3 regions of the Enterobacter cloacae subsp. cloacae ATCC 13047 genome follow, and region 3 is predicted to be linked to each of the others. Evidence: predicted binding sites of a transcription regulator. Region 3 holds the regulator's gene; each other region holds the start of a gene.
The links. Region 3 encodes PurR, which represses purine synthesis genes. Its sites were predicted from a motif close to CANGCAAACGTTTGCNTG; they were not measured.

Region 1 (2,201 bases), 1.2 Mb from region 3:
CGGGATGATGCTGGCTACCATTACGGTGATCCGTTATTTCAAGGAATTAAACGCAATGACAAGACGTTACCTGAAAATTCTGCTGGTGGGGAGCCTCTTCACCCTTAGTGCCTGTGCACAGCAAACCGAAGTCCGCCAGATGAAACAGAGCGTGAATACGCTCAATACGGCGATGGACAAACTGAACAAAGAGACCGTGAAGATCACCCAGCAAAACGCGCTGAATGCAAAATCCACCAGCGGAGTGTATTTGCTGCCGGGGGCCAACACCCCTGCCCGTCTCAACAGCCAGGTTGGCACGTTAAAAATGTCGCTGGTGAATGTGGCGGCAAATGCGGATGGTACTCGCGCAACATTACGCATTCAGGGTGAGTCCAACGATCCGCTGCCAGCCTTTAGCGGCACCGTCGAGTGGGGCCAGATCCAGGGCACCACCGAGAATTACCAGGAGGTGAACGTGAAGAATCAGCTCTTCACCGCCCCGGCCAGTGTTTTAGCGCCGAGTGATGTGGATATTCCGCTGCAGTTAAGCGGCCTTACGCCCGATCAGTTAGGCTTTATCCGTATTCACGACATCCAACCCGCCGCGCAGTAACCCCCCTCCTTTTGAGCGGAGTGAAATGTCACTCCGCTAACATTTACATTTCGTATGGATTGGCAACATAAATGATTGCCGCTACAATCCCGGCCGTTTAAAGTACGCAAACGTGAACGCAATCGATTACGCGTGTGAGAGATATGTGAAACAACACATATTTTTGTGAGCAAGGATTCCTATAATAGGCTCCGCAGAAACACGAAATATTTAGAAACGCAATTCGCGCATTTTTCACTCCCGGAAGGGAATTTCAATCAGTGGCATGATTATGAAAAAAACATTACTCGCAGCCGGCGCCGTGCTGGCATTGTCCTCCTCTTTCACTGTTAACGCAGCGGAAAACGATAAACCACAATACCTCTCCGACTGGTGGCACCAGAGCGTTAACGTGGTCGGCAGCTACCACACCCGTTTCGGACCTCAGATCCGTAACGATACCTACCTGGAGTACGAAGCGTTCGCCAAGAAAGACTGGTTTGATTTCTACGGCTATATGGATGCACCGGTCTTCTTCGGTGGTAACACCGACGCAAAAGGTATCTGGAACCACGGTTCCCCACTGTTCATGGAGATCGAACCGCGCTTCTCTATTGATAAACTGACTGGTACCAGCCTGGCGTTTGGTCCGTTCAAAGAGTGGTATTTCGCGAACAACTATATCTACGACATGGGCCGCAACAAGTCCGGTCGCCAGAGCACCTGGTATATGGGTCTGGGTACCGACATCGACACGGGCCTGCCAATGAGCCTGTCTCTGAACGTGTACGCTAAGTATCAATGGCAGAACTACGGTGCCGCGAACGAAAACGAGTGGGATGGTTACCGTTTCAAAGTGAAATACTTTGTGCCAATCACCCAGCTGTGGGGCGGCAACCTGAGCTATATCGGCTTCACCAACTTTGACTGGGGTTCCGATCTGGGCGACAACGACTTCCGCGATCTGAACGGTAAGAAAGCGCGCACCAACGACTCCATCGCCTCCAGCCACATCCTGGCGCTGAACTACGATCACTGGCACTACTCTGTTGTTGCGCGTTACTGGCACAACGGTGGACAGTGGAACGACGACGCCAGCCTGAACTTCGGCAACGGCGACTTCAGCGTCCGTTCTACCGGTTGGGGTGGTTACCTGGTAGTGGGTTACAACTTCTAATCGTGTGATTGTTGCCGGGTGGCGCTGACGCTTACCCGGCCTACAAAACCTGTGCGGGCTGCCTCTCCCCGTGGCTTGTTACTGCTTTACCTTGCGCAAAAAATCCGCCAGCGATCGGTCTGCACTCTCACTAAAGCGCCTTTCCGTAAGGACAATTTTGAGGCATCTGTCGAGACGGAAACAGCGATAGTCATCGCGCAGTTCACACCATGACGCCAGTAACCAGCGTTCTCCCCAGAAAAACAGCCCCAGCGGCTGAACCTCACGCGTTGAAAATTGCCCCGCTTCGTCACGATAATACAGCACAAGCACGCGCTGGGCCGAGATCGCCTGATGTATGACATCAAAATCACTGCGGGAGTGGCTTTTCATGCCAAAATCCGGGGCGTAGATCCGCGTCTGCTCTGCCTTTCGGCGGCTCTCTTCGGGCAGGATCGCGAGCACTTTCTC
Region 2 (2,201 bases), 2.1 Mb from region 3:
GTCTCAGTTCCAGTGTGGCTGGTCATCCTCTCAGACCAGCTAGGGATCGTCGCCTAGGTGAGCCGTTACCCCACCTACTAGCTAATCCCATCTGGGCACATCTGATGGCAAGAGGCCCGAAGGTCCCCCTCTTTGGTCTTGCGACATTATGCGGTATTAGCTACCGTTTCCAGTAGTTATCCCCCTCCATCAGGCAGTTTCCCAGACATTACTCACCCGTCCGCCACTCGTCACCCGAGAGCAAGCTCTCTGTGCTACCGTTCGACTTGCATGTGTTAGGCCTGCCGCCAGCGTTCAATCTGAGCCATGATCAAACTCTTCAATTTAAAAGTTTGATGCTCAATGAATTAAACTTCGTAATGAATTACGTGTTCACTCTTGAGACTTGGTATTCATTTTTTGTCCGAAGACATTAAGAATCCATGTCACTTTGAGTGCCCACACAGATTGTCTGATAAATTGTTAAAGAGCAGTTGCGACGCGCTTCAGCGCTCTGTCGCGAGGTGGCGTATATTACGCTTTCCTCTTTCAGAGTCAACCCTGAATTTCAGGATTTTTTCTCTTCAACCGACCGGGCTGTTTGTGAAGTGATTCACATCCGCCGTGTCGATGGAGGCGCATTATAGGGAGTTCCCGAGCGACCGCAACCGCTAAATGACAGAAAAATGACTGACTGCTGCATTCCCCAGCAAAACCCCGCCTTATACCTTTTTACACACAGAGTTATCCACAGCGATGCGAAAAAGTGAAAATTCGCGAGCGTTGCGCAAACGTTTTCGTTAAAATGCTCGCGCTTAACAAGGATGCCTCGTCAGGTGTGTTAGATGAGTTTTTCGCTGGAAAATTCATCTAACGCTCTCTGTAATCGTGAAATCCAGGGGATTTACCATGCAACAACGTCGTCCAGTCCGCCGCGCTCTGCTCAGTGTTTCTGATAAAGCCGGTATCGTCGAATTCGCTCAGGCACTTTCTGCACGTGGTGTAGAGCTGCTGTCCACAGGTGGTACCGCACGCCTGTTAGCAGATAAAGGTCTGCCGGTAACCGAAGTGTCCGATTACACCGGTTTCCCGGAAATGATGGATGGACGCGTCAAAACCCTGCACCCGAAAGTCCACGGCGGCATTCTGGGTCGTCGCGGTCAGGATGATGCCATTATGGAACAGCATGATATCGCGCCAATTGATATGGTTGTCGTTAACCTTTATCCGTTCGCCCAGACCGTGGCGCGTGAAGGCTGCTCTCTGGAAGACGCCGTAGAGAATATTGATATCGGCGGACCGACGATGGTGCGCTCCGCGGCCAAGAACCATAAAGATGTGGCCATTGTGGTGAAGAGCAGCGACTACTCCGCCATTATTAATGAAATGGATGCGAACGAAGGGTCACTGACTCTGGACACCCGTTTCGACCTCGCGATTAAAGCATTCGAACACACCGCCGCGTACGACAGCATGATCGCCAACTACTTCGGTAGCCTGGTGCCGGCTTACCACGGCGAAAGCAAAGATCCTTCCGGCCGCTTCCCACGCACGCTGAACCTGAACTTCATCAAGAAGCAGGATATGCGTTATGGCGAGAACAGCCACCAGCAGGCAGCCTTCTATATAGAAGAAGAGGTAAAAGAAGCTTCTGTCGCTACCGCACAGCAGGTTCAGGGCAAAGCACTCTCTTATAACAATATTGCCGATACCGATGCCGCACTGGAGTGTGTGAAAGAGTTCAATGAGCCTGCCTGCGTTATTGTGAAGCACGCGAACCCCTGCGGCGTAGCGGTCAGTACTTCTATCCTGGACGCTTACGATCGCGCCTATAAAACTGACCCAACCTCTGCCTTCGGCGGCATTATCGCGTTTAACCGTGAACTGGATGCCGAAACCGCACAGGCCATTATCTCTCGTCAGTTTGTTGAAGTGATCATCGCGCCATCTGCGTCTGAAGAAGCGCTGAAAATCACCGCCGCGAAACAGAACGTGCGCGTGCTGGTTTGCGGCCAGTGGGCAGAGCGCGTGCCGGGTCTTGATTTCAAACGTGTAAATGGTGGGCTGCTGGTTCAGGATCGCGATTTGGGCATGGTGACAGCCGCTGACCTGCGCGTCGTCACCAAACGGCAGCCAACCGAACAGGAACTGCGTGATGCGCTGTTCTGCTGGAAAGTGGCGAAGTTCGTGAAATCCAACGCCATTGTCTATGCCAAAGAGAA
Region 3 (2,201 bases):
CGGCATCGCGATGTGGAATTAACGCCTGCTGGCGCGTGGTTTTTGAAAGAAGGGCGTTCTGTTATCAAAAAAATGCAGATCACCCGCGAACAGTGCCAGCAGATCGCCAACGGCTGGCGCGGACATCTTTCCATCGCCGTGGACAATATCGTTAAGCCGGAGCGTACCCGGCAGATGATCGTGGATTTCTATCGCCATTTTTCAGACGTTGAACTTCGTGTCTCGCAGGAGGTATTCAACGGGGTCTGGGACGCGCTGGCGGACGGCAGGGCAGAGATGGCGATTGGCGCAACCCAGGCGATCCCCGTCGGGGGGCGCTATGCGTTTCGCGATATGGGCATGTTGAGCTGGAAATGTGTCGTGGCACACGATCATCCGCTGGCTGCCCTGGAGGGACCGCTGAGTGACGACACGCTGCGCAACTGGCCGTCGCTGGTGCTGGAGGATACCTCGCGCTCGTTGCCAAAACGTATTACCTGGCTTCTTGATAACCAGCGGCGGGTGGTAGCGCCGGACTGGGAATCCTCCGCGACCTGCCTCAGCGCCGGGCTGTGCGTCGCGATGGTTCCCGTCCATTTCGCTAAGCCGAGAATCGATACCGGTGAATGGGTCGAGCTGACGCTGGAGAATCCGTTCCCGGATGCGGCCTGCTGCCTGACGTGGCAACAAAATGATGTGTCGCCCGCCATGGCATGGCTACTGGATTATCTGGGAGACAGCGAAACGCTTAACCGGGAATGGCTACGGGAGCCAGCTTAGCTGGCTCCACACGAGATTAACGACGGTAGTCGCGGAATGGACCATCCGCAACGGAACGGCGCTCGATAAGGCGCGGGTGAACTTCAATGGACTGCGACTCTTCACGTTTGTTGACGATCCTGTCCATCAGCATATTGAAGGCCGTTTCACCGAGAGAATCCTTCGGCTGGTGGATGGTGGTCAGCGCAGGCGTAAAGAAGCGCGCGTTGCGCACGTTGTCATAGCCGATCACGGATATATCCTGCGGCACGCGCAGGCCCAGCTCATCGGCTGCACACAGGGCCCCCATCGCCATGATGTCCCCGCCGCAGAACACCGCCGTTGGACGATGCGGCTGAGAAACGATCTGCTGCATGGCGCGGTAGCCAGACTCCGGCTCAAAGTCGCCCTGCACGATCCAGTTTTCCGGCACGGTGATCAGCGCTTCTTCCATCGCCTTCATAAACCCGGCCAGACGGCCAGCACCGGTGTTGCGCTCGAGCGGCCCCGGGATCACGCCAATTTCACGGTGACCGCGTTCAATCAGATAGCGGCCCGCCATATAACCGCCTTCGAAGGCGTTATCGATGACGGAGTCGGTAAAGTCGGCGCGCGCTTCGCCCCAGTCCATCACCACCATCGGGATATGACGATACTCTTCCAGCATGGAAAGGACAGATTCCGGGTATTCGGAACACATCACCAGCAGGCCATCCACACGCTTTTGCGCCATCATCGACAGATAGGCGCGCTGTTTTTCAATATTGTTCCACGCGTTGCCGAGGATAAGGGTATAGCCTTTCTGGAAGCAGTTTTTCTCAACCGCTTCGATGATTTCGGCAAAATAGGCCGCTTCACTGCTGGTCGCCAGCAAACCAATGGATTTGGTGTGATTAACTTTAAGGCTACGCGCAACGGCACTCGGCGAGTAGTGCAGCTCTTTGATTGCCGCCCAGACGGCGTTGCGCGTCTCTTCCGCCACGAAGCGGGTTTTGTTAATTACATGTGATACGGTTGTAGTGGAAACGTTTGCGCGTTTTGCTACGTCTTTAATTGTTGCCATTAAATGTCACTCCAGACCATATCCTAAACTCCTGAAAACCTTGAAGGTAAACGTTTGCCTTCTCTCACCCTTATCACGCAATTTTGAATTGCGGCACGCCAGGAAAACGACACGGGACGTCAGGAGGGGGTCAATGGCCGGTACGCTAATAAATTTAGCGTGGAATTTTGTCCTATCTTGATGAAAAGGGGAAGAGCTAAAGTGGTTATCCGTTTAAATCCTGGAAGATTTTTGACGTAAATTGTGTAAAAATGAGCAAGCTCACTTTTCGTGGGGGGATTAAAAGGAGAAAAATTGATGAGTTCCGATCTGAAGTTTTCGCTGTTCACCACCGTTATTGTGCTGGCGCTGATTGTTGCTGCAGGTCTGACGGCTGCACTGCACTGATTTACGCGGAGGG

Region 1: ECL_RS05690 (nucleoside-specific channel-forming protein Tsx) is a predicted target of PurR. The motif match lies at 711-728, and genes of this name have one in related genera.
Region 2: purH (bifunctional phosphoribosylaminoimidazolecarboxamide formyltransferase/IMP cyclohydrolase) is a predicted target of PurR. The motif match lies at 764-781, and genes of this name have one in related genera.

The regions. Positions count from the first base shown of each region.
Region 1 covers NC_014121.1:1,203,246-1,205,446, reverse strand. Annotated here, with positions in the region: gene ECL_RS05695 (SadB/YajI family lipoprotein) at 56-595, shown strand; gene ECL_RS05690 (nucleoside-specific channel-forming protein Tsx) at 867-1,751, shown strand; gene ECL_RS05685 (helix-turn-helix transcriptional regulator) at 1,830-2,201, opposite strand, start outside.
Region 2 covers NC_014121.1:263,562-265,762, reverse strand. Annotated here, with positions in the region: rRNA gene ECL_RS01285 (16S ribosomal RNA) at 1-326, opposite strand, end outside; gene purH (bifunctional phosphoribosylaminoimidazolecarboxamide formyltransferase/IMP cyclohydrolase) at 889-2,201, shown strand, end outside.
Region 3 covers NC_014121.1:2,386,902-2,389,102, reverse strand. Annotated here, with positions in the region: gene punR (DNA-binding transcriptional activator PunR) at 1-759, shown strand, start outside; gene purR (HTH-type transcriptional repressor PurR) at 776-1,801, opposite strand; gene cydH (cytochrome bd-I oxidase subunit CydH) at 2,099-2,188, shown strand.